Regions from separate parts of the Clostridium sp. HMP27 genome, predicted to be linked through region 1. Evidence: riboswitches for the same ligand, from Rfam matches in the RefSeq annotation. Region 1 holds a riboswitch; each other region holds the start of a gene.

Region 1 (10,636 bases):
GTTTTTTAAGTTAGCTACAACTGATTTATTAGCACCAACGGAAATTCCCATAGAAAAGAGTAAAAAAACCACAGCAAACTGCTGGACTTTACTATTTGTCTTTTTTTGTTTATAAGATAAATTAAAAAAATACCCTATGATAGCTCCTACTACCAAGGATAAAAGAATTTTCCACATATAAAATTCCTCCCTTTATTAGAATAACAATTACTTTGTTGTATATTTTTTTATATTTTGAAGTTGTCCAATGTTATAATAATAGCATAGATGTGGTTGAAAAGCCATTTTTAAACAAATAAAAAACCCTTAAAGTGTTTAAGTTTAAGGGTTCTACTGTTTAATAGTTGTAGTAAAGTTTTATGTTTCAAGATCCTCTGGATGATCATAATAAGTATTTTGAGGTATATCTGTGTAGGCAATTCCATCTGGAAGACCTACCACATAGTGAAAGGTATTTTCACCTGGATTGGATTGAGGGTCATAACTATTTGTGTATGTACCAATAAGTAGCCAACCCTCTTTTAATCTTTTATTTGTATCACTCATAATGGTCAAATCTTCAACCTTCTTAATATTTGTAAAATCCATAATAAACACCTCTTTATATTTCTTTTCCGCTTAATTACAGCGTTTTTAATACACTTTAATTATTTTGTGAAGATATATAATCAATTATTCCTATAACAAATGAAAGTTATAGAATAATAAGAATTCTGACTACAGACAATATGGTGAGGTGAAAAAAATGATTACAAAATCAGGGAATGATATGAAGGAAATTAATAAGTTTTTAAAAGGAATACATATGGGTGGAAGTACGTTTAAAGATTATCTTACTAAGGCTGAAGACTTAGAACTTAAAAATGAACTAAAAACAATTCTAGAATCTTTCAAAAGACATGAAGAGGCTATAACCAATATAATAGAAAAAATAGGCGGAGATGCCGCAGATACTCTTGGGTTAATGGGAACTATGGGAGAATTCTTTGAAAAGGTTAAATTAATACCTGTAAATACAGATTTAGAAGTTTGCCAGCATGCCATAAAGGCTATGGAAATGGGTATATATCAAGGTGGGAAATTTATAGATGAAAATGAGGACTTAGATTTAAGTTTATTAGAAGAAGTAAAGGCTGTTGTAAGTGACTATGGCAATCAGTTAAGAAGAGTAAAAAAAATAATGAAAAAATATGAAAATAATAATACTACTAGACTGCACTAATAAACTATATCATAACTTAAAATGTCCCATTAGGTTTATTTTGAACTAATGGGGCATTTTAAATTTTATTAAATAAGAATTGTACACCTCAAAAATAACAAGTTTATACGTATATATTAAAAGATAAGTTACAAGAGATTTAGTACAAAAGGTGGAATATAAGTGAGCAATACTGGAGCTTTTGAGGATGCGCAATTAGTAGAAGAAGAAATATTAGAGGATTATGTAAGAGGTAAAGAAAGTTTTAATCTTTATGAAATATATAAAATTACATTAAATTTGTGTGATATCATAGAAAAATTTCATAAAGAAGATTTTTTTATTACTCTTAGAGAACTAAATCCGCGTAATATAATTATTATGGAAAATAATAAGGTTAAAATAGTTAAAAAAAACAGCTATTCACATATGCTGCTCAATAAGAATGATAATTTAAGAAACTATAAATTATGGAAGCTTAGTAAACAAAATGATTTATACAACGTAGGCAAGATTATGTATTTTATGGCTACTGGAAAGATGCCGCGTACAGTGTTAGATATTTTTATAGAAGATAATTATCCAGAGAATATAGATAAAAATTTAAAAAACATAATATATAAATGCTTTGAAGGAAATGATAAAAATACATATTTTTCAGTTGAGGATCTTAGTAGAGAAATTTCCATGGAAATATTAAGAGGTATTAAACATAGAGAAATTATTGATTTGAGAAATTTAAATGCTGAATTGGCAGTTGGTAGACAAAGAAAAAAAGTAAAAGTAAGATCTAATAAAACTATAGATTTTTGTAAAGGGTTGGGTTATTTAAAAGACATTATAGGAAGAACAGGAGCAAAAGACATTTTGACTTTTGTAAGAAGTCATATTTTATAAAAAGATTCAAAGAGCATCAATAAACATTGATGTTGATTTATATAAAATAGTTTGTAATAAGATTCCTTTAAAAATAATATAATTTAATAAAAATATAGGGGGATTTTATTATGGATAATTTAATAACATTAGACTATCTTTCAACATTCGGAGGTATGGTGGCTGTAGTTGTACTTATTACTGAATTTACAAAAGATTTAATTGACAAGGTATTTAAAGGGCTGCCTACAAAATATGTAGCTTTTATATACTCATTAATACTTATTATAGGATATCAAATTATGTCGGGTACATTTGATATATCTAAGCTGTTATTAACTTTTATTAATGCTATTTTAATTACCATGACAGCACAAGGTGGTTATGAATGGGTATTCAAACCTATAGAAGAAAAATCACATAAAAGTAAATAAATTAGAAAATGAGAGAAATCATTAAGGACGGAAAAATTAAATATCCGACTTTAATGATTATTTTTTTTGTTAGTAATGTATGAGTTGATTAATGATTTAAGTATTATGTTATTTGGTTTAGTAACAACGATAAAATTTTGAATTTAAATATAAAAGTTTGGTAAAATTAAAAAATTTACAAAATATAAAAATCAAATATATGTCGAAAAGTTTTGTACCAAAAGGTATTGTGTAAAATATACTTAAATGGTATAATTTACACAAGTATGTTTAAATTGTGTGGAAATACTTAATCATTAGAAATAAAAATATATACATTAATTTAAGAGGGCAAACTTATCGAAAGATAAGGACGCAAAGCCAAGGGCCTAAATTGAAAAAAATATGGCAGCCGGTTGCATAGTGTTGTTAGTAACCCCTTTTATTTGTGTTTTTCAAATAAAAGGGGTTTTTATTTTTGAAAGGAGGTATTAAAGATGTTAGAAAAAATATATTAATTTCAAACTGAAAAATAGAAATATATCAAAAGCAAAATAATTAGCATGAGACGGGGGCATCAGAATGAAAAGAATTAGAATTAAGAATATTAAAAGTTCTAAGAGTGTCAAAACAAAGATGATAGTATGCTTTTCCATATTGATTTTATTTTCCTCTATTTCGCTAGGGGTGATTTCTATAGTTAGAGCCAGCAATTCTCTTACTGTAGAAGCAGAAAAATCACTGCTTTCTCTATCCAAGGAAGGATCAAAAGTAATACAAAGTAGAATTGAAGTTCAAAAAAAGGCTTTGGAGATGATAGCACTAAGATCAGACATTCAAGGTATGGATTGGAAGATTCAGCAGCCTATACTAAAAAGGCAAGTACAAAGAGCAAATTTTCTTGACATTGCTATTGTTGGTCTTGATGGAACTGCTCATTATTCAAATGGAACAACTAGTAAATTAGGTGATAGAGATTACGTGAAAAAAGCTTTAAATGGTCAAGTAAATGTATCTGACTTGTTAGTTAGTCGTGTGACAAATGAGATTGTTCTTATGTATGCTGCTCCCATTGAAAGGGATGGGAAAGTAGTTGGAGCTTTAATAGGTCGTAGAAATGGGGATTCTGTAAGCAAAGTTATAGATGATACTGGATATGGTAAAGAAGGATACGGCTATGTCATTAATAGCAATGGAACAGTAGTTGGTCATCCAGACAGAGAGAAGGTCTTAAATCAATACAATCCAATTAATGAAGCAAAAAATGATGAAAATCAGAAATCAGTAGCAACAATGATTGAAAAGGTACTTCAGGAAAATACGGGAGTTAGTTCCTATTCTTTTAATGGGAATGATATGTACGCTGGGTATGCTCCTATTGAAGGTACTAACTGGATGCTTATTATCACTGCTAATCAAAAGGAAGTTTTGTCTGAGGTTCCGAAACTAATAAGTGTTATCGTGTCAGTTATGTTTATTGTTTTGGTAATAAGCATCATTATTACATATTTAATCGGCAGTTCAATTGTAAAACCTATTATTAAAATAGTAAAACAATCAGAAAAGATAGCTAATTTGGATATTACTGAGGATATTTCTCAAAATTATATAAATAAAAAAGATGAAATTGGAACTTTAGCCACTGCATTACAAAATATAATTAATAGCCTTAGAGAAATAATTAAAGAAATAGGGAATTCTTCAGAACAAGTGGCTAGTGCTTCGGAAGAATTGACAGCTGCATCACAACAATCCGCCACTGCTGCAGAAGAGGTTTCCAAAACTGTTGAGGAAATAGCAATGGGTGCTTCAGAGCAAGCACGAAATACAGAAACAGGTTCTTTAAAGGCTGATTTGTTAGAAAAAACTATTGAAAAAGATCAAAGTAATATGCAAAATTTAAATGCTGCTTCAAATAAGGTAACAGAGGTTGTTGAAGAAGGATTAAGAGAAATAGATAAACTATCTAAAATAACTGAAGAAAGCAATAATGCAACAAAAGGGATTTTTGAGATTATATTAAAGACAAATGATAGTTCTATTAAAATTGGACAAGCAAGTGATGTAATTGCCTCCATAGCAGAACAAACTAATTTGTTGGCTCTAAATGCAGCTATAGAAGCTGCAAGAGCAGGAGAAGCAGGTAAGGGGTTTGCGGTAGTTGCAGAGGAAATAAGAAAGTTAGCTGAGCAATCGTCAACTTCTACAAAGGATATTGATAAAATTGTTAATGAATTGCAAAGGAATGCTGAAGATGCTGTAAGTACAATGAAAAGGGTATCAGTCATAACTGATGAGCAGACAAATAGTGTAATCAATAGCAAAGATAAATATATGTTAATTGCTGAATCAATGGAAGAAGTAGAAAAAATAATAGAACAGTTAAATATTTCAGGAGAAGAAATGGAAAAAATAAAAGATGAAATACTAAATACTTTAAAAAATCTTGCTGCTATTGCTGAGGAAAATGCTGCATCTACAGAGCAAGTAACAGCTTCTATTGAAGAACAAGCTGCTTCGATAGAAGAAATTGCAAGTTCCAGCGAAGGAATGTCAGAGCTAGCACAAAATTTACAATCTATCATCATGAGATTTAAATTGTAAAATATAGTCGCCATAATAAAATTTGTTTTATAGTATTTAAATTAAACTAATGTTGATATATAATATATACTGATTAAAGTACTAAAGGAGAGAAAAATATGGCACAGCATTCATTGTCAAGAACGGAGCTTTTAGTAGGGAAAGAAGGTCTTGAAAAACTTAAAAATAGTAAAGTTGTAGTATTTGGTGTTGGTGGAGTTGGCAGCTTTACAGTAGAGGCACTTGCAAGAGCTGGAGTTGGAAGTATAGTTATTGTAGATGACGATGCTGTTTGTTTAACTAATATAAATAGACAGATTATTGCCACTCTAAAAACTGTGGGTAAACCTAAGGTTGAGGTTGCTCGTGAAAGAATTTTAGATATAAATAGGGAATGCAATGTAATAGCACACAGAACTTTTGTTACTGAAGAAAATATTGGTGAGATTATAACTGAGGATGTTGATTATGTGGTTGATGCCATAGATACAGTTTCCTCAAAAATTGCACTTGTACTTTGGTGCCAGGAGCATAATAAGAAGATTATTTGCTCAATGGGAACAGGAAACAAGTTTGACCCAACTCAATTTAAAATTGCTGATATATATAATACAAAAGTTTGTCCTCTTGCTAAGGTTATGAGACATGAACTTAAGAAAAGAGGAGTAAAGAAGCTTAAAGTATTATACTCTGAAGAAATTCCAACAAGGCCAAAAGAAGATGAAGTTGTAACTTGTAAGGGAGGCTGTGTTTGCACAGCAGAAAGCAGTAAAAGATGCTCCATAAAGAGACAAATTCCAGGAAGCATTTCTTTTGTGCCTCCAGTAGCTGGAATGATTATTGGGGGAGAAGTTATAAAGAACCTATTGGGAATAAGTAAATAATTATTATTAAAAAGGATGGGGATTTAATATCTTCTATCCTTTTTCTATATGTATGTTTATTTATCATTAACATTATTTAATATATATTGTTATTAGTATGATATTTAAGTTAAGATTAAATAAAATAGATTAAAAAATAAAGTTGGCAGTGAACTAAGGAGAAGCTAAAGTGACAAGTTTGATAATTGATGATATAGAAATTTGGGTACAAAAGAAGAAAATGAAAAATATATATTTGAGAGTGGAAGCTCCCCAAGGAAGGGTACAAGTCTCAGCCCCTAAAAATATGAAAGATGAAGCTATTAAAATGTTTCTTATTTCTAAAATGCCATGGATAAAAAAACACAAGGATAAATATAAAAATCAGCCTAAACAATGCATTCGAGAATATGTATCAGATGAAAGTGTATATCTTTGGGGAAGGAAATACGTTCTTGAGGTGGTTTATTTAAATAAGAATAACGATATAAAGATTAATGGAGATAAGCTTATATTGCAAGTGCGTGAAAATAGCACAGTGGAGCAGCGAGAAAAGTTATTAAATGAATGGTACCGTGAAAATATTAAAAGTGAAATACCTAAGCTTTTGGAGAAGTGGCAGAAAATCATAGGTGTTACAGCTGAAGAATGGGGAGTTAAGAATATGAAAACACGGTGGGGGACTTGCAATGTAAGAGATAAGCGTATATGGCTTAATTTACAGTTAACCAAAAAGCCTCCAAAGTGCCTTGAATATGTTATTGTGCATGAATTAGTTCATTTGCTTGAGAAGAGTCATAATAATATCTTTATAGGTTATATGGATAAGTTTATGCCAAATTGGAGAGGAATTAAAAAAGAACTGAATACATTTATAGAAGATTGAAGTCAATACTTTATGATATTGGCTTTTTTTATATTTTTAAATTAAGAGTGTGAATAAAGTTTTTAATGTAGTTGAAGTAATCTTGTGAAAATATTTAATAAATAAATTAGATTATCATTATCAATTGAAATTAAAATTCACCTTAAAAAGTAGTGACAAATCAATAGATGTTAGCATATAATATCTATTGTAAAATCAAAACAACATTATCAATTGATAATGTTGTTGAGGTGTTGAATGCTTTGAATTATGTTTTACATTAAATAAAAATAAATAATATTAATTTGTAAAAAGGAGTGCTAGTATGAATCATAATATGAAAAGAGTTAAGAATGTCTTACTTATTATATTATTTGCAAATATTTTTGTTGCGGTACTTAAAATTGTAATTGGATCTATTGCTAAAAGTACAAGTTTAACAGCTGATGGGTTTCATTCGCTTTCTGATGGAGCTTCTAATATTGTAGGATTAGTAGGTATTTGGTTTGCTTCAAAACCCGTTGATGAAGAACATCCTTATGGGCATAAAAAATTTGAAACTCTTGCAGGTCTTTTTATTGGGGGGATGCTGACTATAGTTGGAGTAAAGGTAGTTGCTGGAGCATTTCAAAAATTTAATAATCCAGTTACACCTAATATAACTCTAGAAAGTATAATTGCCTTATTTATAACTCTTTTGATAAACATATTTGTAAGCAAGATTGAATATAGCGAAGGAAAAAAACTAAGCAGTCAGATTCTTATATCTGACTCTATGCATACAAGGTCAGATATTTATGTTTCTATTGGAGTTATAATAACCCTTATAGGTATTAAAATTGGATTACCTCCAGTAATTGATCCGATAGCATCACTAGTAGTAGGTGGTTTTATATTCCATGCTGCTTATGAAATATTTTCTGATACCAGTGGAGTGCTAGTGGATAAGGCGGTTATAGATGCAGAAAAGATAAAGAATATAGCCCTTGAATTTGAAGAGGTTAAGGATGCACATAATGTGAGAAGTAGGGGTACAGAGGATGAAATGTATATAGATTTTCACATAATGGTAGATGCCTATATGAGTGTTGAGGATTCACATACTCTTGCTATTAATATTGAAAATAGAGTAAAAGAAGAGCTAGGTGAAAAATCTCAAGTTATACTTCATTTAGAGCCTTACTATGAAGGGAAACAACGTTTATAGATGTTAGTATAAACTAAAATGAAAATGAATAAATTGTTAAAAATTAGATGTTTTTGTAAAAATTATAGGTTAATGTCGGTTTTTTGTTGCATATTATATTAGTTAATTGTAAAATAATAATAAAATACTTTGAAAATTCAGGAGGATTATATATGCAACAAGAAATGTTTTGTTATCAATGCGAACAAACCGCAGGAGGTAAGGGTTGTACTAAAATAGGGGTTTGTGGAAAGACACCAGAAATTGCTGCAATGCAGGACTTGTTAATTTATCAACTAAAAGGAATTAGCTCATATGTTGTTAAATTAATAGAAAAGGGAGAAAAGCTAGATAAGTCATTGATTTCATTTGTTGAAGATTCATTATTTATGACATTAACCAATGTAAATTTTGATCCTGAAACTCATTTGGACATGCTAAAAAAATCTCAAAAGATTAAAGAAGAAATTAGGAGAAAAGTTGGACAAGAAGATATAAATAGTGAAGAAGCATTGTACGATCTAAGCAATTCTAAAGAAGAAATTCTTGAGGATGCTAAAAAAGCAGGAATTATGTATGATAAAAACTTAGATGAGGATATTCGTTCCGTTAGAGAAACTATAAAGTATGGTTTGAAAGGAATTGCAGCTTATGCTCATCAAGCAAGATTTATAAAATATAATAATGATGAAGTGGATGAATTTTACTTTAAAGCTCTAAAAGCTTTAATTGATGATAGCTTAACTCTTCAGGATCTTATAGGATACTTAATAAAAACTGGAGAGATGAGCGTTAAGGTTATGGAGGTATTAGATAAAGCTAATAATGAAAAATATAGCTCTCCTTCTCCTAGGAAAGTAAATGTAAATATAAAGAAGGGACCATTTATTGTGGTTTCTGGACATGATTTAAGGGACTTAGAAATGTTACTAGAGCAAACGGATGGTAAGGGTATAAATATTTATACTCATGGTGAAATGCTGCCATCTCATGGATATCCTGAATTAAATAAGTATCCTCATTTAGTAGGTAATTTTGGAGGCGCTTGGCAAAATCAGCAAAAGGAATTTGATGATATACCAGGTTGTATCTTGATGACAACAAATTGCTTAATGAAACCAAGAGATTCTTATAAAGATAGAATTTTTTCAACAAGCGTTGTTGGATGGGATGGTATTAAGCACATACCTAAAGATGAAAATGGATATAAGGATTTTTCTGAGGTGATAAACAAGGCATTGGAATTAGGTGGATTTAAGGAAGATGAAGAAGTTAAAGAAATTTTAGTAGGTTTTGGACATAAGGCAACTTTAGGTCATGCTGAAACAATTATAAATGCAGTTAAGGATGGAAAAGTTAAACATTTCTTCTTGATAGGTGGATGCGATGGTGCAAAGCCTGGAAGAAACTATTATACAGAGTTTGCGGAAAAAGTACCTAAGGATTGTATTATACTTACTTTAGCTTGTGGTAAGTATCGTTTCAATAAATTAGAGTTTGGAGAAGTGGCAGGGCTTCCAAGATTACTTGATGTAGGTCAGTGTAATGATGCTTATTCAGCGGTTAGAATAGCTTTAGCGTTAGCGGATGCATTTAACTGTGGAGTTAATGATTTACCATTGTCAATAATTTTATCTTGGTATGAGCAAAAGGCTGTAGCTGATTTATTAGCATTACTTTCATTAGGAGTAAAAGGAATGTATATTGGACCGAGCTTACCAGCTTTCTTAAGTCCTAATGTATTACAATTCCTAGTTGATAATTTTGATATTAGGCCAATTAGCACACCAGAAGATGATTTGAAAGAGCTATTAGGATAAGAAGAATAAGGAAAAGCATCTGTTTTTGAAGTGCGCCCCAAATGTTAGACAAAATCTAGCACTTGGAGGTGCATTTTTATATGAGTGGATAAAAATTATTAATGGGTTATTATAATAAGATATTATATTTAAACTTATTATTTAGCAAAATATAATATAAGGAAAATATTATGTTTTGGAAGTGATTATTATAAAAAATCATGTTAAGATATTAATCGTAAAGCTTGTACTTTTTATTGAGTTAATTATATATTGTGCATTTATCTATATTGATTACACTAATAATTTTAAAACAGTGTACTCATCTGTGTTAAAGTATTTTGGAATACTATTGTGTTTGTTTTTATCTATTCTAATAGGAAGCAACGGACATGATAAAATGGATACTATATTTTTAAGATTGGCAATTTTTCTTACTGCTTTAGCCGATTTGTGTATGATAATTTTAGGCTTAAATGAATTAGGCATAATGATTTTTTGCTTAGTACAAATTACTTACATAATACGTCATAGGAGGGCTGTAGAGCGAAGATATAATTTAAACTTTTTAGTAGTTACTATTATATTTATTATCTTAATAGTTATATCTCTTGCAAATAATTTACTTATAGAAGACCTAGGATATGAAGGTATAAAAAAGGTCACTCTGATTATAGGATTTATTTATGCAGTTATTTTACTTTATAGCGTCTATACAGGATGGAAAACTCTTAAGGGAGCTTTTTATCCAATGTATAGTAGGTACTTAGTTGTAATAGGTATGACTTTGTTTTTGCTTTGTGATATAAACGTGGCGTTATCAGTTATATTAAAAGACTTATCTATATTG
Region 2 (10,636 bases), on a different contig from region 1:
GTTCAATATATACTTTGTTTACTACTTAAAAAAGTAAGTAAACGTTTATACTAATAATATGTATAGAAAATCCCATAAAGTATATAAAAAAGGTGAAGCAAATTTTAATTGACAACTACATGACTAAAATTAATAATTAATTTGGGGGTGTATACGTGATTCGTACTGCTGTTATAAAAGAAGATTTAAAATTATATGAAGATATTTCTATAAATGAATTAGAAGATGAAGAAATAAGTTGGTATTGGATTGATATAGAAAATCCTTCAGAGGATGAAGAAAAAGCTTTAGTGGATGTATTTGGCTTTCATAAGTTATCCATAGAGGATTCGTTACAAATTCACCATAGACCTAAGATGGATTACTATGATAACTATGCTTTCTTTATATTCAACGCATTAAATAATGAGACACTTTTGTCAGAAAATGTAGGAATATTTATATCAGAAAGATTTATTGTTAGCCTGCATAGGGAAAACTGCAACGAAATAGATGAGGCATGGAATAAGTTTGTATGTAGTAAAAATAGATGGAATAAGGGACCTGTTGACGTAGAATATTTAATATTAGATAAAATAGTTGATGAGTTTTTTCCTGCTATACAAGAAATTGAAGATAAATTAAGTATAATAGACAGTAATGAGGAAAAAAAATCTGCACATTGTCTTATAAATGAAATATTTTCAATTAGAAATGACCTATTAAAATTACGAAGACTTATAACTTCTATGAGAGATTTGCTATATAGAATGTTGAATTCAGAAAGACTGAGTTGGATAAGAGATCATAAGGTGTACTTTGGGGATATTTATGATCATTTGCTTAAGTTATCAGATATGATTGAAGAAAGTAGAGAAATTACTGCGGATATAAGAGATAATTATATATCTACTAACTCAAATAAAATGAATATAAATATGATGGTGCTTACAGTTATATCTACAATATTTATACCATTAACTTTCATTGTAGGTGTATATGGAATGAACTTTGAAAATATGCCTGAACTGAAATGGAGATATGGATATTTTATAGTATGGGGGATAATGATACTCATAGGCGTTTTTATGTTTTTATGGTTTAAACAAAAAGGATGGTTTGATATTGATAAGTAATTTAAAATTGACAATATATAATTGATAATACATAATCATAATGGGAAATCTAAGTAAAACCTATTTATTAAAATTGAAATTGCTAATTAAAGGTGGAGATATATATGTATAAACTAATTGCAACGTCTACTTTTGGACTTGAAAAGGTAGTAGCTGATGAATTAAAAGAATTAGGATATGATAATTTAACTATAGAAAATGGAAAAGTAACCTTTGAAGGGGACGAAATGGATATAGTGACCTGCAACATGTGGCTTAGAACTGCAGAGAGAGTTCTTATAAAAATGGCAGAATTTAAAGCGGAATCTTTTGAAGAGCTTTTTCAGGGAACTAAAGAAGTGGAGTGGGGAGACATAATACCTATAACAGGGTTTATGCATGTTACTGGTAAGTCGGTTAAATCTAAACTTTATAGTGTGCCTGACTGTCAATCTATTGTAAAAAAGGCTGTAGTTGAATCTATGAAAAGAAAATATAGAATGGACACATTTCCTGAAAGTGGAGCAGAGTATAAAATTGAAGTGGCAATACTTAAAGATATTGTTACATTAACTATAGATACATCAGGACCAGGATTACATAAAAGAGGATATAGAGAACTTGCAGGAGAAGCTCCTTTAAAGGAAACATTAGCAGCAGCATTAGTACTTTTAAGTAAATGGGAACCTTCAAGAGTGCTTGCAGATCCTCTTTGTGGTTCAGGAACTATAGCCATCGAAGCTGCAATGATTGGAAGAAATATAGCACCAGGACTTAATAGAAGCTTTGTATCAGAACAATGGGATATAATAGATCAGGGCTTATGGGATGATATAAGAAAGCATGCTAAAAATTCAATTAATAATAAGGAATTCAGAATACTTGCTTCTGATATAAATGGAAGATTATTGGCTACTGCAAGAGCAAATGCTATAAAAGCAGGAGTTGAGGAAAATATATTCTTTCAAAAGATGGATGTAAGAGATTTTAGTAGTAAGAAAAGATATGGCTTTATAGTAACAAATCCTCCTTACGGCGAGAGAATTGGGGAAGAGAAAGAAGTTGAAGAGCTATACAAGGTTATGGGAAAGGTTTTTACAGATTTAAATGATTGGTCATATTTTGTACTTACCTCTCACCCTAAATTTCAAGAGTTATTTGGTGAAAAATCAAATAAAAATAGAAAGCTTTATAATGGAAGAATTCAATGCTATTATTATCAGTACTTAGGAGCAGAGCCTGAGAAAAAAAGATAACTTTTGAAGATAAGCAATTATATTAATACTAATTTTATAAATATATAAGTTATAATCGTAAAAAAAGGTAGTATAAAACATAATGTTTTTATACTACCTTTTAATAATATAATTGTAAGATTTTTATCAACAATAGGTCAATATATTCTACAAGCTTGTAACAGTATTGTCACAAAAATGTAACATTCTTATAATAAATTTAATTTATTTGTCAAGGTATACAAAGAAATGACGGAAAAAGCTTATAGAGCTAAATGGAAAAAATGGTTATAATTAGGATATCGGGAGTGATGATATGCATTCTTTATTTGGGCACTTAGAATGCAAAGAGCTAGTAGTGCACCCTACCGACTGAGAAATCAGGCGGTTTTTTGCGTATTTAAAATAATGTTAAAAGCTTTAAACTGCTACAAGAGAGGGGCCAATAAATGATCCATGAAAAACGAATAGAACAAGTTAAAAGTGCTGGTAATTCTTTTTCGATAGACAGAAAAAAGCTATGGACAAGTTATGGAAGTAAATTTGTAAATAAATTAAACAAAATATTTTCTTTAAATTATATTAAAAGTATTGGATTAAGAAGTGAAATAGATACTATTAGATATATTATGGACTTGTATTTAATGGTTGAAGAATTTAAATGTAATGATAGTTTGAAAAATATAATTGAAGTTTTTGTTGATTATACAAGAATGATAACTAGGAGTAGCTTAAGTTTTTTCTGGTTAAAAAGTAATATCGAAGAAGATATCTTTATGGTAAATACAGAAAAACATAATTTGAAATTAAACCTAGAGATTAAAAGTAAAATGGAAAGTTTATATGCCAATCTAAAGGATATGGAAATTTTATTTGAAGTGAAAATTTGTAATGAAACTTATTTAATTTCTGTAGTTAAATCAGTATCTAAAATTTATGGAATTCTAGGAATTAAAAAAGATAGTTTTGTAAATAACTCTAGTGCTTATGAAAAGCAATTGAAATTTTTATCCGAATTAAGTACTAGAACTTTTGAAAGACTTAGAATAGAGAGAAGTTTAAATCACATAATGATTACAGAAGAACAAAATCGAATTGCAAATGAACTACATGATACTGTATCTCAGGAACTATTTAGTATGGTATGTGGTGTTCATAATGTAATCAATAATTTAGATAATATGACTGAAGAAGAAGTAAAGGAAAACTTAGAATTTGTTAAAAGTACAGCCAGATATTCCTTGGGCGAACTTAGAAATGCAATATATAAGTTAAGCTCAAAAAAGAAAAAGGAACAAAGCTTTCGGCTAGAAATTGGAGAGTATTTAAATTGTTTATCAAATTTAAATTGTGTAAAGACAAATCTTAAGATTAAAGGTGATGAGTATACTATACCATGTTATTTGAAGCAAGCTTTATATAGAATAGTATGTGAAGCATCAGGAAATGCAATTCGACATGGTAAATGTACTATCTTAAATATTGATTTAATAATTGAAAATGATTTAATTAAAGTTTCTATTATAGATAACGGCATAGGATTTAATTACATTAAGCTTGATACAGAAAAAAGCTTAGGGCTTGGAATTTACAATATGCAAAGTCTAACAAAAGGATTAAATGGTAAATTCCAAATAAATAGTAAATGGGATAAAGGGACGGCTATTAATATAATTATACCTAAGTTATATATTATATCTAATGATGAGGAGGAAGTTCTATTATGAAAGTAGTTGTTATAGATGACCACCCATTAGTAATAAAAGGTTTAAACACAATTTTAGCACTAGAGAAAGAAATAGAGGTAGTGGGTGAGGCATTTGATGTAAAAAATGGAGTAGAAATTATCAAAAGTACTAGGCCAGATATAGCTCTCATTGATTTAAGACTCGGAATAAGCTCAGGACTGGATATAATATCTAGGTTGGAGAGAGAAAAATGTAACTGTAAATTCGTAATTCTAACTACTTCAGCTAGTGAAGAGGATTTTAAGAATTGTAAAGAAGCAAATGTAGATGGCTATATTTTAAAAAATGCTCTTCCAGAAGAAATATGTTATGCAATAAAAATCATATACAAAGGTAGAAAGTATTATGACCCTGGAATACTTGAAAACATTATGAGTGCAGAAAATGAAATTGCTATAGATTGCCTAACCTTAAGAGAAAGGGATGTGCTTATATCTTTAGGAAAAGGACTTAGCAATAAAGAAATTGCTAAAAAACTTTATATAACAGAATACACTGTGAAAAAACATGTAAGCCAGGTTTTAAATAAGCTGGAGTTATCAGATAGAACCCAAGCAGCAATTTATGCAGTAAGCAGTGGAATAATAAAAAATTGAAATATGTCCGCCTATATTGGCGTTTTTTTCATAAGTGTAATTAAAATTTTTATATGATTTGCAAGTACTAAAAAATTTATGGCGAGGAGGGAGCTTTTGAGAATAAATAGTATAAGTACATTAAATATATATAATAACTTAAAAAAAATTACTATGCTAAAAGAAAATTCAATTCAAAAGATATCCTCGGGACTAGGAATAAACAAAGCGTCAGATGATACAGCAGGACTTGTCATGGCTAGTAAAATGAAGGCACAAATTAGAGGACTTCAACAAGCTATGCGAAATATTCAAGAGGGCATGTCCATGCTTCAAGTTATGGATGGTGCATTAAATGAATTAACAAGCTACCTTCAAAGGATGAGAGAACTTGCTATTCAAGCTTCTAATGGAACCTTATGTGATGACGATAGAAAAAAGATAGTTTTAGAAGTAGAACAAATTAAAAATGGAATAAATGATATAGCAAATAATACTGAGTTTAACACCATAAAGCTACTAAATAAGTCTAGAGACAGTGATATAGTGGCTATAAATATAAATAAATCGAATCCAGATATACTAATGACTAAGGCAGATTTTGATTATTCTAACACCTTAGTATTTGATGGAGCAGTAGATGCAGAAGGAAAGTTTCAGTTTAAAACCAAGGATGGTTATCCAGCAACAGCAGCAGATAATAATCAAATATTGGTGTATGGGGATGGGAGTACATCTATGCCTTTAGTCAGTATTGATGGAGCGGCTTTTGGACTAAGAGTTTTAGATATTGCTAATACCATAAGGGAAGGGGATACATATAAAACCGTATATAATGTTTCATTTAAGAAAGTTGAGATTACTCAATGCGTAAGAATTATTAAGGATAAATATGAAGTAAAGTATACAATTAAAAACAATGATTCAAAAGTTCATAATATAGGTTTGCAGTTTCATGTGGATACTCAACTTGGGAATGATGATGCGGCTCCTTTCATAGTAAATGGTGCTATATTGGAAAACGAAACTAAGTATACATGGGATATTCCAAATAGCTTTGTAGTATACAATCAAAATACTGGTTCTGGAGCTAATGCGGAGTTTCAAGCTACGGGTATTTTAAAAACCACAGGAGATTTTGCCATTATTGAAGAACCTTCTATGTTTGTAGTAGGAAATTATAGTAATACATGCAACTGGGATTACGCTCCGTCAAACTCATCTACAAAGATAACAGACAGTGGATATTCTGTTATGTGGAATTCAAGATCAGTATCTTCAGGAAGTTCCTTTGAAGTAAATACTTTTTTTGGTATGTCTGTTCCACCTACTTTAGAGTTTCCTGAGGATCCAGTGGAACCTCCACCTATAGAAAATTGTGGGACTTATAGTTTAAAAATTCAAGTTGGAGCAAATTTAAATGAGTTTTATATTATTAGATTATTTAATTCAACTATCGAAGGATTGAAACTTGATAAAGTAAATTTAAGTGCTATAGAAAGTGCAAAGGAATCCATTGATAAGATTCAGTATGTTTTAAATAACGTCTCTTCCAAAAAAGGAGAAATTGGAGCACATGAAAATGCCTTAAAGTATTTATGTAATAATCAAGAAAATTATCAGTGTAATTTAACTCTTTCTTATTCCAAAATACAAGATGCAGATATAGCGAGAGAAATTATGATCTTTACAAAGTATAGCATATTGGGAAAAGTAAATTTAGCTTTATCTAAGCAAGCTAAGGTTAATCCAGAATCAGCTTTAAAGTTATTAGTTCATATGAGCAATTAAGACCTGCCAAGGTCTTTTTATTTTGCACTTTTATTCTAAATGATAGTAACTATAAACTTTAGTTTAGTATCAAAGGAGGTATATATTATTACACTTAAGTATACCAAGAATTACACTAATGGCGGATGTAATTAAGGTGTTAAAATTGTTAAAATATTACTGTAGACGAGAGGGGGAGACACAAAAGGAGGTGTAAGGAAATGAAAAAGAAAAAAGTAATTATTACTTCGTTTGCTGTGGCTTTCTCAATGTCTGTGGGGACAGCCTGGGCTGCTAATAATTCAGGGGTTGCATTATCAAGTTGGTATAATAAAAAATTTAATGAATCTATAGAGCAATTAAATAAAAATGTAGTAGAACCAGAAGAAGAAAAGATAACAAATGATTTAAGTAACTTTACAGATAAACTTATAAAAAAATCAACGAGACGTATAAAAGAAGTTAAAGAAGATACAATCTTAAACTCTAGATCAAGTATATTACTTTACAATGATGATTATATTACTCAAATTAATTCCGCAGAAAACAAGATTAATAAACAAATGCCTAAGGATTTTAATAAATTTATAAGAGAAAAAAATTTACTAATTGATAAAGCAATAGATGATGAGACAAAAGACTACTTAACTGAGTTAAATAATGAACTTGATGAAGTTGTTGTTAATACAAGTAAAGTTATTGAAAGTTCGTCAAAAGACAATCAAGAACAGTTAAAAGATGCCATTGAAGATTCAAAAAAGGAAATACATGATGAAATAAAATTAAATGAACAAAATGCAGAAAATAAAGTTAAAGAAAACTTAGATAAAAAGATAGAAGAAGTGAGAAAAGATATAGAAAAAAACAGCCAAGAATATGCAGATGAAAAAATTAAATCCATTGAAGAAAAGTCAAACGAGCTTGAAAAAGAAGCTCAACAAGAAATGTTAAATATTATTTTAAATATAAGAAATAATTAAGAATTTAGGGAGGAACTTAAAATGATATCAAAAGAATTAAAGAACAAAGTAATAGCTGGAGTTGTATTTGCAAGTATATTAGGAGGAGCAGGAACAGTATTTGCTGACACAAATGCGGGAGGACAGTTACAATCATGGTACAATAAGCAATTTTCAACATCTTCAGCCCAAGTATGGAAAGATTTATCTATTTATGGAAACGGTAAAATTGGAGAATTGACCAGCTGGTTCAATGGTACTAAAAATACTTCAGTAACAAATGTTACTGATACAGGAACTAATGAAATCGCAAGAGCAAATAGAGAAATTGGTGCAGAATTAGATTTGCATATAAATGATATAAATAACAAAGTTAATCAGATAAAATCAAGTGCTCCAGGGCAATATGATACTACAGTAAGTCGATATAATAATACGATTAATGGATATGCAGATTCAGCACAGGCATATGCAAATGGAGATATAAAGAAAGCACTTGATAATCAAGGAACAAGTTCCTTCAATAAGGTTAATGAAGATGTAACTGCTACTAAAGATAATGCAATTAATGCTTTAACACAGAAAATTGTCGATGCAAAGAAGGAACTTAGTGACTTAATAAAAGCTGAAGAAACTGCTGCAACTAATGAAGTAAAAGCACATCTTGATGATCAAATTTCTGAGAAAAAACTTCAAATAAAAACAGATACTGATACTTTAGAAGCTGCTAAAAAGAAAGCAATTACAGATGAGGGAGCAAAAATTGAAGGAGAAGCAAAAACTGCATTAGATGCCTTAGCAGAAGGAATATTTGACGAAACTGCAAAATAATTTAACCATAAGTTATTTTCTATAATCCAAAACCCTCTCTTAGGGTTTTGGATTATAAAACATTAAGGGTGGTATGAGGATGAATAAGAGAGAGAAAAGATTACAAAAGGAAAAAAATCAAAGAAAGAAAAGAAGAGAGCAAAAGGCAGAAATGTTTAGAAAGAAGGTAGCTTTAGGAGCAGCAGCTCTTGGTGCAGCTTTTGTGATAAATTCTTCAGTTTCTTTTGCAGATGCAGATATAAATGGACTTCTTACAAGTTGGTACAATAAAAAGGCTGAAATTGCTCAAAAGGCCATATCAACTGCATTAGCAAGTGATTTAGAAGTTGAAAAGGATCATTTAAGGACAGGACTTCAAGATAAAATGGATGCTTCCTCAAGGGAGCTAGACAAGTATACCGAAAAGGAGATAAAAAATCGACAAAAAGAAATTGAAGAGCATGTTAACAAACTTATTAAGAACACTAATTTTTCAAATGAAGAGGATAAAAAGCAGGTAAGAGAAAAATTAATGATTATTTTGTCAGATGCCAAAGATGCAATGGATGAATTAAGAGAAGATTATGAAGCTCCAAGACTACAGTATGTTCCAGATGTAGTTGTAAAACCAGTGCCAAATCCTAAGCCAATAGAAAATCCAGTACCAACTATGCCAGAACAGCCAAAGGTGGATGAAAATAAAGATGAAAATAACAAGGAACAAGGTTCTGAAGATAACATAGATAACACTAAAACAGAGGGAGACAAGGTTGAAGACCCAAAACCTTCAGGAGACGATTCTTCTGTAAGTGAAGATAATAAGGAAAACTCTGATAACAAAGAGGTTAAAGAAGATAAAGATAGTAAAGAGAATAAGGATAATAAAGAAGATAACAAGGATAAAGATATAAAGGATAAAAAAGACAGCAAAGAAGCTAAAAATGACAAAGATAGTGAAATAGGTAATGTAAAAGAAGAAAAACCTAAGGATACTGATCAAGATAAGAGTAAAGAGTATAAAGAAGATAAATCAAACAATGGTAATAAAGATAACAAAGAACCTATGAATTCAAATTTCAATGAAAATCATAATGGTGGCAGTGAAGAGAAGACTAATGGTAATGACAAATAGGAGGATAAGCCATGGAAGTAACTAAAGCTGATAAAAAGGTATCAGAGAAAAGTTCTATTAAGGAATGGACTAAGTTTATTTTAAAACTTTTGATAGTTTATATTATAGTTAACAATTCTATAGGACTTACTAAGGTATCAGGAGTTTCTATGAGTCCTACATTAAGAGATGGAAGTCTTTTGCTAGTAAATAAGTTGTCAACACACATTAGTAAGCCAAAGCATGGTGATGTGATTGTTATTAATCTTCAAGACAAAGGATACAGCATTATAAAGAGAGTAATAGGTCTTCCTGGTGATACAGTAGTAATTAAAGATGGAGTTGTTTATGTAAACAACAGTCCTCTTCCAGAAATATATACCGATGGAAAATCAGATGATATGAAGGAAGTAAATGTAGAGGAAAATAAGATATTCTTTTTAGGAGATAACCGTACTCCAGGGGAAAGCTTAGATAGTAGAGATGAAGATATGGGAACATTGCCAATGTCCAGCATAGATGGTTATGCAGTAGTTTCTATATTACCAGCTTATAAAATTATGAAACCCTTAAAATTTTAGTATATATGAATTTTAAGAAACACCTCGTTTCAATAATTGGAATAGGGGTGTTTTTAGCAAGCAATAATTAAAGAAACATCCCAATTCATTGAATTGAGATGTTTTAATTTATAAATTATTATTTATAGGAAGTCATACTTAGAAAATTTTATTGTACATCATACCAACCTTTTGAGTTCATTGTCTTAAATAATGTTTCAGCATGACCTTGCTCTTCTTGCTGAATATGTTGAAGCTGTTGTCTTATATTAGTATCAACAGATTCTAATACAGCAGTATTGTATGAACTTGAAACATGCTTTTCAGTATATAATGCATCATTTAAAAGTTGTGCATCTGTAAATCCGAGATTTGATTGTACATTTGATGAATCTCCTTGAGGTTTAGTAAAGCTTTTAAATATATTTTGATTATTTACTCCGTTTTGAGATAATATTTGTTCAAGTGTAGTTGCATGTTGATGTTCTTTATTTGCTAAGTCTTGAAATACCTGTTTGATTTGTGGATCTGATGCCATAGAAGCATATTGTTCATATTTTCTTATACATAAGTACTCCGCATTTAAATTATCCTCTATTAAAGTTTTTTCCTTATTAGTAAGTGCCATTTTTAAAAACCCCTTTCAATTTATATTAATTTCAAAATTATTGTGCCCTTTTAAAAGAAATATATTATATAAAATTTGGGGCTTAAAGAAATAACTATGCAAAGTATTAATATTTATAATAAAAAAATGCTTCAATATTTGAGGTT
Region 3 (10,636 bases), on a different contig from region 1:
GAGCCTAAAAGGACTGTTTATTTTTCAAAACGAGCATCAGAAACTATTGGACCAGAGGGTGTTATTATAGGACATTTAGAACTTGATGAACAATTGGATTATGAAGTAGAGCTTGCAGTTATTATTGGCAAAAAGGGTACAAACATTTCTAAGGAGAAGGTGGAAGATTATATATTCGGCTATACAATTATGAATGATATTTCTGCACGAAATTTACAGCAGCAGCATCTGCAATGGTATAGAGGAAAAAGTTTAGATACCTTTACCTCCCTAGGACCAGCTATAGTGCATAAAAGCGAAATACCATTTCCGATTGAACTAAATGTTTGCAGCAGAGTGAATGGGGAATTAAGACAGAGCTCTAACACTAAGTATTTTCTAGCGGATATCCCATCTATAATATCTGAAATTTCTAATGGGATTACTTTAGAACCTGGAGACATAATTGCTACAGGAACTCCCGCTGGTGTTGGATTGGGATTTAAGCCTCCACGCTTTATGAAAGCTGGAGATGTAGTAGAATGTGAAGTTCAAAATATTGGTGTATTAAGAAATATAGTAGAATGAGAAGCATTTTAAGAAATAATAAAAGGAGTGTATATATTTATGAAAGCAAAATGGTTAACCCCTGTGGTTACTGCATTTGATAAAGATGGAAATATTGATCATCAGGCAAATAAAAATGTTTATGATCATTTAATAAATGGTGGAATAGATGGTATTGTTGTAATGGGAAGTACTGGTGAGTTCTTTACAATGACTATGGAGCAGAAAAAAGAACTTATTAAGCTTGCTGTAGAATATGTTAATAAGAGAACTAAAGTTTTTATTGGTACAAGCTGTATGTCTGCAGATGAAACTATAGAGCTTTCAAATTATGCTCATGAAGTAGGTGCAGATGCAGTTATGATTATTAGCCCATATTACTTCAGTCTTTCAAGAGAAAGTATTGAACTTTTTTATGATATGGTAGCAGATGGAACTAAGGCAAATATTTATTTATATAACTTCCCAGATAGAACTGGATATGATTTAACACCAGAACTTACTTTAAGTTTAGTAAGAAAGCATAAAAATATCGTTGGATATAAGGACACAGTTACAGAAATGGGCCATACAAGAGCTCTTATAACTACAATGAATAAAGAGTTCCCAGATTTCGAAGTTTTCTCAGGTTTTGATGAAAACTTTGCGCATAATATCTTAAGTGGTGGAGCTGGATGCATTGGTGGACTTTCAAACCTTGCACCTGAGGTATGTTCTGCTTGGGTAAAGGCTATCGATGAAAGAAACTTTGAAAAGACTTGCGAAGTTCAAAAGACAATTAATGAAATGATGGCAATTTACGATATAGGGACGCCATTTATTCCTATCGTTAAGAAAGCAATGATTTTAAGAGGAATCGAAATGGAGGAATATTGTACGATTCCATTCATTCAAGCAAATGAAGAACAAACAGTTAAGATTAAGATGCTAATGGAAAGAACAAAGTTAATATAAATTTGGACAACAAAATTATTAATTAATATAATTGAATTATGTACAAAGTTAGATTGATATCTAATATATAAAATGAATTTGTGATAAAAATTGTGGATAAAGTGCAGAGTTTACGCGGCACTTGTTCACAATTTTTTTATTATATTGTGCATTGAGTAGAAGCAGTTATATACAAAAGGCTATTGTGTACTATTCTATACAGATTTTGATGTTAATATGTGATAAAATTATCATTATTTGTAGAATATACTCTAAAAATGTTGCATTATAACATAATTTGTTATAATATAACTTGGGAGGTAAAAGGAATATTTTACATTAGTATCCAATAAATAAACCTATTTGCCTTTTAAAACATAAGACATTATATAAAAATGTAGCATAAATAATAAATTACCAAAAATAAAAAATTACATACATTAATTAAAAGGGCAAACTTACCGAAAGGTAAGGACGCAAAGCCAAGGGCCTAAGTTACAAAGTAACATGTAGTATGGTAGCCAGCTGCACAATATTGCTAAGCAACCCCCTTTTATTTGTGTTTTAAAAAATAAAGGGGGTTTATTTTCATAAAGTTTTACATCATGTATTGATCTATCGATTTAAAGAATTAAATGGAGGGTTTAGAATGAAAAATGAAAAAGGATTCAAATGGAGATTTGAAATGAAAAGTATTAAAACAAGGCTAATTGTTTACTTTTCTATATTAATTTTATTGTCATCTACTGCTTTGAGTATTATTTCTTTACAAAGAGCAAGCAATTCTCTTAGAAAAGAAGCAGAAAAGTCACTTAGCTCACTAGCTATTCAAGGATCAAAAGTAATAGCAAGTAGAATTGAAACTCAAAAGCTAACATTGGAAATGATAGCATTGAGAGCAGATATCCAAGGCATGGATTGGAAGATACAAAAACCTGTGCTGCAAAGGCAAATAGAACGAACAAATTTTATTGATATTGCTGTTGTTCATCTTGATGGTACTGCCTATTATAGTGATGGAACAACCAGCCAATTAGGTGATAGAGATTATATAAAAAAAGCTTTAAGTGGTGAAACTAACATATCTGATTTGTTAGTTAGCAGTGTAACCAATGAACCTGTATTAATGTATGCTACTCCTATTAAAAATGGAGGTAAAGTTGTAGGGGCATTGGTAGGCCGTAGAGATGGAATTTCCTTAAGTAACAGTGCAGATGATATAGGGTATGGTAATGAAGGATATAGCTACATAATTAATATCAATGGAACTGTGATTGGGCATCCAGATAGAGAAAAGGTGTTAAATCAATATAATCCAATTGAGGAAGCAAAGAACGATGAAAGTCAGAAGTCAGTAGCGGCATTGCTCGAAAAAGCATTGACAGAAAAGACTGGAATTAGTGATTATTCTTTTGAGGGAAAGGATTTGTATGCTGGATATTCACCTATTGAAGGTACTGACTGGATGCTAATTATTACTGCGAATCAAAAAGAAGTTTTATCTGCAATTCCTGCATTACAAGCAACAAATATTATAGTTACGATTGTTATTTTATTAATAAGTATTGCCATTACATATTTAATTAGCAATTCAATGGTAAAACCAATCATTGCAACTATACAACATTCTGAAAAAATAGCTAATCTGGATGTTACAGAAGATATTCCTGAAATATTTCTTAAGAAGAAAGATGAAATTGGGGCCTTAGCAAAAGCGCTTCAAGATATAATTAATGGTCTTAGAGAAATTATTAGTCAAATAAGTAATTCAGCAGAACAAGTGTCTGCTGCTTCAGAAGAATTGACAGCCACTTCACAACAATCAGCAAGCTCTGCAGAGGAAGTGTCAAGAACAGTTGAAGAAATAGCAATGGGAGCATCTGATCAAGCACGAAGTACAGAAAATGGTTCTTCAGAGGCTGCTCTATTAGGAGAAATAATTGAAAAAGATCAAGAGCATGTAAAAGCATTAAATAATGCTTCAAATAAGGTAATAGAAGTTGTTAATGAGGGATTAAAAGAGATTGACAATCTGTCAAAAATAACAGAAGAAAGCAATGATGCAACACAAGAAATATACGAAGTTATATTAAAAACTAATGATAGTTCTAATAAAATTGGCCAAGCAAGCAGCGTGATTGCCTCTATAGCAGAACAAACTAATTTATTAGCACTAAATGCAGCAATAGAATCAGCAAGAGCGGGAGAAGCAGGAAGAGGTTTTTCAGTAGTAGCGGAGGAAATTAGAAAATTAGCAGAGCAATCCTCAACGTCTACAAAGGATATTGATGGGATGGTTAATGAATTACAAAGCAATGCCAAAGATGCTGTAAAAACCATGGAAAGACTATCTAATATATCTAAAGAACAAGTAAATAGTGTAGTTAATAGCAAAGATAAATATATGTTAATTGATGAAGCTATGAAGGAAACGGAAAAAGCAGTTAAGCAGTTAAATGTTTCAGGGGAAGAAATGGAGAGAACAAAGCGTGAAATACTAGATGTTTTACAAAAACTTTCAGCAATTGCCGAAGAAAATGCTGCTGCAACTGAAGAAGCAACAGCCTCCATGGAAGAGCAATCTGCTTCTATAGAGGAAATTGCAGGCTCTAGTGAGAGTCTATCAAATTTAGCTCAGAATCTACAAGCAATTATTATGAAATTTAGATTTTAAAGTTAAAAATAATATTGATTAATATTACTCAGTATATAAGTAGGAACCTAAGCATCAAAACCGTCGTAGTTTCCTTTTTTATGTATTAAATTTAATTCATATGTTAAAATTACTATAATAGATAAATGAAACTAAGGCGTGAAAGGATGATTAATTTGGATAACATACTTAAGGATTTATCTCCAAGTTTAGTATTTAAATATTTTGAGGAGATAAGTAGAATACCAAGGGGTTCTGGAAACGAAAGAGCTGTAAGCAATTATTTAGTTGAATTTGCAAAGGTACATAATTTAGAGGTAATACAAGATGAAGCATTAAATGTAATAATTAAAAAGGATGCAACTAAAGGATATGAAAATGCTCCAACTGTAATCTTACAAGGCCATATGGACATGGTTTGTGAAAAAAACAATGAAACAGAGCATAATTTTGAAAAAGACCCTATTAAGCTAAAAGTAGAAGGCGATTTTATAAAAGCAACTGGAACTACTTTAGGAGCAGATAATGGTATAGCAGTAGCTTATTGCTTAGCTATACTTGCAAGTAGCGATATAGAACATCCTGCTATAGAAGTTTTAATTACAACTGAGGAAGAAACAGGAATGGGAGGGGCCTCAAGTGTTAAGGGAAAAAATCTTTCTGGAAAGATTTTAATTAACATTGATTCAGAGGAAGAAGGGGAACTTTTATCTTCCTGTGCTGGTGGTGTTAGAAATAAAGTTAGCATTAAGTTAGAATTAGAGGAAAAGAAAAAAGGTTTTATGCTCTATAAGTTTATTGTTAAGGGCCTAAAGGGCGGACATTCAGGGATGGATATCGATAAGGAAAGAGGGAACTCTAACAAGATTATAGGAAGAGTTTTAAATGATATAAATTCACAAATGGAATTATACATAGCGGAAATAAATGGTGGAGCAAAGATGAATGCAATTCCAAGAGAAGCTGAAGCTATAATCCTTATTGAAGAAGAAAATAAAAATACTCTAAATAAAATAATTAAAAAGTGGCAAGATACCTTAAAAAATGAACTTAGGGCTTCAGATTCAGGAATAACTGTACAGTTAGAAGAAATGGATATAAAGATAGACAAGGTATTTTCTAAAGAACTAACGGATAAGGTTATTACAGTACTTATGTTAATGCCACAAGGAGTACAAACTATGAGCATGGATATTAAAGGATTAGTTCAAAGTTCTACAAATCTAGGTGTAGTTACAACTGAAGATGATAAGATAACATTTGAAAGTGCTATAAGAAGTTCTGTGAAAACTTTAAAGGATAGTATAGTGAGACAAATTGAAAGCATATGTAAGGTTGTTGGTGCAACTATGAATTTAGAATCTGATTATCCAGCATGGGAGTACAGGGAAGATTCATATATTAGAGAAGTATTTAAAAATGTCTATAAGGATATGTATGGTTTAGAACCAAAGGTAACAGCAATACATGCAGGCCTTGAATGTGGAATACTAAAGGATATTCTTGGGGATATAGATATGATTTCCTTTGGACCAAATATGTATGATGTGCACACCCCTGAGGAAAAGTTAAGTATTTCCTCAACTGAAAGAACATATAAGTACTTCTTAGAGGTATTAAAACAAATAAAATAATATATAAATTTCATATTTGTAAGAGGCATATCTTGAAAGAGATATGCCTTTTATATTGTCATAATATAAGGAATGATGACTGAAGTGTAAAGTTGTTTATTGACATAAAATAACCGAAGTGATACCATTAAAATATTTATACTTATAACAATCGTTAGCGAATAACGATGGAAGTTAAGATTATATGTAAATTGATGTTAGAAAGGTCTGTAAGGGGCGAGACCTTTTCTAACATGAAAATAAATATCTACAAGGGGGACAATTCATGAAAAAATCAAGGAATAGCAGACTCAATGGATCTATAAAAGATAAATTGATATTCTTGCTTATAGGAATTATAGTAATTCCTATTGTAACTTTAGCACTTATTACTTATTCAAATGCAAAGCATGTATTAGAGTCTGAGTTTAAGAAAAACTCTATGCAGATGGCTGAAAAACTTAGTTCAATTATCGAAACTTATATTACAGAAAATGAAAACAATATCAATATGTTAAGTAATAATTTAAACATAAAGAATGTTTTAAATAATAAGCCTGAAGAACTTGTTTATACATATAATGCACTGCAAAGTTATCAGGAAGTGCATCCAGATTCAATGGCGGTTTATATTGCAACGCATGATAAAAAGTTATTTGTTTATCCAAAGGTTGATTTGCCAAAGGGGTTTGATCCAACAGCTAGGCCATGGTATCAAGAAACTATGAAAGCAGGTAAAATGACTTGGACAGAACCTTACTTGGATGAAGCATCAGGGAAATTGACTGTTACAGTTGCAAAGCCTGCAAAGAATTCTAAAGGTGAACTTATAGGCGTAGTTGGAGCTGACATATCATTAGATGTGTTATCTGAACTTGTTAGTGAAACTAGGTTAGGAAAAGAGGGAAACTTCTTTATAGCTAACAATACAGGGAATATATTAGCTCATACAGATAAGGAGTTTAATAATAAAGAAATACCAGTTAAAGATATTTTAGATGCAGTGATAAGTAAAAAGTCAGATACTATTGACTACAGTTATAATGGTAAAAATAGCTTTGCTGTTATTACTACTAATAATAAGACAGGATGGAGTATAGTAGGAGAAATGAACTACTCTGAAATACAGGAAAGTTTATCAGTTATTTTTAAGGTAATATCCATAGCCGGAATTGTTATTATAATACTTGCCGCAATGCTGGGAATGGTTTTCTCGAAACCAATGATTATATCTTTGCATAAATTAGTGGAGGATATGAAAGGAATTGGTGGTGGTGATTTAACAATAAGAAGTGCTATTAAATGTAATGATGAGATAGGTATACTTGCTTCAAATCTTAATTCCATGTCTGAAAATCTGGGGGAATTGATAAAGGATATAAGCAATGTATCAACTGAAGTCACTTCAGCGGCAGATAGCTTGGCCTCAATGTCAGAAGAAAGCAGTGCTTCTACAGAAGAAATTACAAGAGTTATTGGAGAAGTTTCCAATATAACAGTAGAGCAAGCTAAAGGAACTGATATGGCACTTAGTAAGATTAAAGAATTGTCAAATAGTATTCAATTAGTTGCCGGTGCTATTAATGATTCAAAGGAGATATTTGATGAAGTTGATAGCTTAAGCGAAAGGGGTATTGAAGTAGTCCAGATGTTAACTAAAAGCACTAAAGAAAACGATGATGCTGCCAAAAAGGTTTCAAAAGTAATCAATGAAGTTGATATCAAATCAGATGAAATTGGAAGTATTATAGATACAATAGAAAAAATTTCAGCACAAACAAATTTACTTGCATTAAATGCTTCCATTGAAGCAGCTAGAGCGGGAGAAGCAGGTCGTGGATTTTCCGTGGTTGCTGATGAAGTAAGAAAGCTTGCGGAACAATCAAAGGATGCAACAAGTAAGATAAGAGATTTAGTAATGGGAATTCAATCAGGATCAAAAAATGCAGTTAACACCATGGAGTTTGCAAATGAAATAGCTAACCAACAATCAAATGCAGTGGTAAAAACGGAAGATATATTTACTAAGATAACTAATATGGTCAACAAGCTAAGTGGGGAAGTAGAAAAGATTGTTAGGCTAAATTATGAAATGACTAGCAAAAAAGATGAAATAGTAGGGGTAATGGCGAATATAGCAGCATCTTCGGAGCAAACCTCAGCTTCTACTGAAGAAATATCGGCATCTACAGAAGAGCAGCTAGCAATTAGTTATGAGGTTTCAAAGACTTCAGAAGAACTTAATAAATTGTCTCAAAAACTTAATGAAAAGATAGAAAGTTTTAAGGTGTAGTTTATAAATGGTATATAAATTTAACTTAGGCATAATAATATACTTGGAATAAATTATAAGAGAGGATGTGTTTATTATGGCACTAAACAATGCAATGACTGCTGATTTTTTACGTTCGGCATATGGTGGAGAAAGTATGGCACATATGAGATACCTTATATGGGGCGAATATGCAGAAAAGGATGGTTTCCCTAATATAGGAAGGCTTTTTAAAGGAGTAGCATATGCAGAATGGGCTCATGCTAAAAATCACTTTAATGTACTTAAAGAGCAAGTAGGAGATAGTACGGTTGCAGCGGGAGCGGTATTTGGTCATACTAATATAGTTGATAATCTTCAAGGAGCAATTAACGGAGAACTTCATGAAGTAGATCAAATGTATCCAGTATATCTTGAAACTGCAAGATTTCAAAATGAAAAAGATGCTGAAAAGGCATTTCATTATGCTCTAGAAGCTGAAAAAATCCATGCTAAGTTGTTTCAAGACGCTCAGGATAAAGCTAAAGAAGGAAAAGATATTGAAATAGATACTATTTATGTGTGTCCAGTTTGTGGATATACAGAAATTGGGGACAATGTGGAAAAGTGTCCAGTGTGTGGTGTAAAAAAAGATATGTTTAAGGCATTTTAAAGTGAGGCACGCTAAAGATTGTGAAAGGAAGTTAATCTTTAGCGTGTTTGCTTTTATGAATATTAAGATCATAGCGTATATAATAAAAAGTCATAAGAATAGATTATCTATTTTTGTGACTTTTTTCTATGGAGATTGGTCAATAATAAAAATATACATAAAATTACTAAGCGATATTGTTCTATTTTAATTTTATAAATAATAAGAATGTATTATTTAAAGATATTAAACTAGGGGGTAAGTTATATGAAGAATAAGTTTTCAAAGTTATATTTAGAGCTTGTAGAGTGGAGAGATGATGAGATTAAGTACGGGAATATGGAAAAAGCTAAGAGGATTCAAAAGGTAATAAAAAGGAAAAAGGCAATGATTAAATTATATATACAATAAATTCACTTAAAAGCTAGAATAATAACAAGAGATTTAGCATATTATTTTGTATAAGGCATTTGTAAAAAGTAGAGTCACCTCGGGGATAAAAAAAGGGGGAGAATACGTATGAAAAAGACATTAGCATTACTTATGAGCGTAATAGTATCAGGAGCAATATTTATACAATGTAAGCAAGCTGCTGTTAGTACAAGTAGTAATATAGCAGAGATAAGTAGTGAGGAAAATAATATATCAAAAGCTCAACAAGCTGCAGAAGAGTTTGTAAAGGAATACTTCACATACAATCCAAATACTATTGGAGAAGTGCTGGACAAGGCATCTTCTTACTTTTTAAATCCAAAGGATATTTTAGATGGAAAGGATTTTCAAGTAAAAATCATAAAATCAAAAAATGAAGTATCCACATATATTTTATCTACGCTTGGTAGCAAAATAGAGGAAAACATTAAAATTGATAACAAAGAATATAAGTCATATGTATTAAATTTTAAAATTGATTATATTTTAGATGGCAAACCTATTTACCAAGAAATTAAGTTAAGAATGGTTAATAAAGATGAAAAGTGGTTCATAGCTAGTTACGAATACAATGTTCTTCCTGAAATAGAAAAAGCCATGAAGGAAGGAGAAGATTTTGCAAAAAAGAATAAAGGAAAGCTTCCTTCTGAGTCATTTGCAAAAACACATCCTGTTGAATGTGGAATATATTATATAGCAAGTAAATTTCAAAAAGAACATATAGATCAATATGGAATTGAGTTTGAATTTTATAATATCATAAATGATAAGGATTTTGAGTTGATATTTAAAGTTAATAAGGACAATAAGGAAGAAATACAAATTATATATGTAACAATGCAAGATGATAAAACTTATAAGGTTGTTAGAGAGAAGACTATAAAATAAAGTTGTGTAGCAGAAAGTTGCTTCGCAACTTTTTTGTTTCTATAAGAGAATGTAATATAATGATGTTCCAGATCAAAGAAATTTTCGGTTCTTAATTAGCATATGGCTAGTATGAAAGTTTCATTGATTTTATAATTTCCAAAGAGTATAATTTTTTTATAGAAAGCTGTCCTATAGATGGCTTTCATACATATTAGGGCATAAACATAAATCATTAATTATAAATAATGGGGGAAGAAAGTATGCTTAATGAAAGACTTTCAAAGCAAATACAGTTTATTTTAGAAATTGATAAATTAAAACATATCTTTAGGCAAAATATTGTTACAGGAACAACAAGAAATGAAAATGATGCAGAACACTCATGGCATTTAGCTATTATGGCAATGATGCTTTATGAGTATTCAAAGGTGCCTGTAGATGTATTACAAGTAATTAAAATGGTTGTAATACATGATCTTGTTGAAATTTATGCAGGAGATACATATTGTTATGATGAAAAGGGCTATGAAGATAAAGCAGAAAGAGAAGAGAGAGCAGCTGAAAAGCTTTTTGGAATGTTACCAGGGGATCAGTCAGAGGAAATTTGGAATCTTTGGCGTGAGTTTGAAGAATTAAAAACTTCAGAAGCTAAGTTTGCTGCTTGTCTTGATAGAGTTCAACCACTA

What was found. Region 1 has a riboswitch for cyclic di-GMP ahead of DP68_RS03050 (methyl-accepting chemotaxis protein). Riboswitches for the same ligand answer to the same signal wherever they lie in the genome.
Region 2: another riboswitch for cyclic di-GMP. It lies ahead of DP68_RS15435 (histidine kinase); the one in region 1 lies ahead of DP68_RS03050 (methyl-accepting chemotaxis protein).
Region 3: another riboswitch for cyclic di-GMP. It lies ahead of DP68_RS10920 (methyl-accepting chemotaxis protein); the one in region 1 lies ahead of DP68_RS03050 (methyl-accepting chemotaxis protein).

Annotation. Positions count from the first base shown of each region.
Region 1 covers NZ_JMFY01000003.1:99,261-109,896, forward strand. Annotated here, with positions in the region: gene DP68_RS03025 (LysO family transporter) at 1-177, opposite strand, end outside; gene DP68_RS03030 (hypothetical protein) at 358-588, opposite strand; gene DP68_RS03035 (DUF2383 domain-containing protein) at 746-1,222, shown strand; gene DP68_RS03040 (hypothetical protein) at 1,385-2,098, shown strand; gene DP68_RS03045 (hypothetical protein) at 2,209-2,511, shown strand; cyclic di-GMP riboswitch class I at 2,831-2,914, shown strand; gene DP68_RS03050 (methyl-accepting chemotaxis protein) at 3,073-5,094, shown strand; gene DP68_RS03055 (tRNA threonylcarbamoyladenosine dehydratase) at 5,193-5,957, shown strand; gene DP68_RS03060 (SprT family zinc-dependent metalloprotease) at 6,127-6,822, shown strand; gene DP68_RS03065 (cation diffusion facilitator family transporter) at 7,127-8,008, shown strand; gene hcp (hydroxylamine reductase) at 8,161-9,807, shown strand; gene DP68_RS03075 (hypothetical protein) at 10,115-10,636, shown strand, end outside.
Region 2 covers NZ_JMFY01000035.1:33,274-43,909, reverse strand. Annotated here, with positions in the region: gene corA (magnesium/cobalt transporter CorA) at 156-1,115, shown strand; gene DP68_RS15440 (class I SAM-dependent RNA methyltransferase) at 1,220-2,350, shown strand; cyclic di-GMP riboswitch class II at 2,625-2,708, shown strand; gene DP68_RS15435 (histidine kinase) at 2,779-4,056, shown strand; gene DP68_RS15430 (response regulator transcription factor) at 4,053-4,673, shown strand; gene DP68_RS19045 (flagellin) at 4,770-6,443, shown strand; gene DP68_RS15420 (hypothetical protein) at 6,644-7,402, shown strand; gene DP68_RS15415 (hypothetical protein) at 7,424-8,212, shown strand; gene DP68_RS19040 (hypothetical protein) at 8,292-9,323, shown strand; gene lepB (signal peptidase I) at 9,335-9,883, shown strand; gene DP68_RS15400 (ferritin-like domain-containing protein) at 10,032-10,490, opposite strand; gene DP68_RS15395 (SIMPL domain-containing protein) at 10,597-10,636, opposite strand, start outside.
Region 3 covers NZ_JMFY01000019.1:594-11,229, forward strand. Annotated here, with positions in the region: gene DP68_RS10910 (fumarylacetoacetate hydrolase family protein) at 1-567, shown strand, start outside; gene DP68_RS10915 (dihydrodipicolinate synthase family protein) at 607-1,500, shown strand; cyclic di-GMP riboswitch class I at 1,921-2,012, shown strand; gene DP68_RS10920 (methyl-accepting chemotaxis protein) at 2,165-4,153, shown strand; gene DP68_RS10925 (aminoacyl-histidine dipeptidase) at 4,300-5,766, shown strand; gene DP68_RS10930 (methyl-accepting chemotaxis protein) at 6,032-8,038, shown strand; gene DP68_RS10935 (rubrerythrin family protein) at 8,115-8,669, shown strand; gene DP68_RS19610 (hypothetical protein) at 8,916-9,059, shown strand; gene DP68_RS10940 (hypothetical protein) at 9,168-9,968, shown strand; gene DP68_RS10945 (HD domain-containing protein) at 10,211-10,636, shown strand, end outside.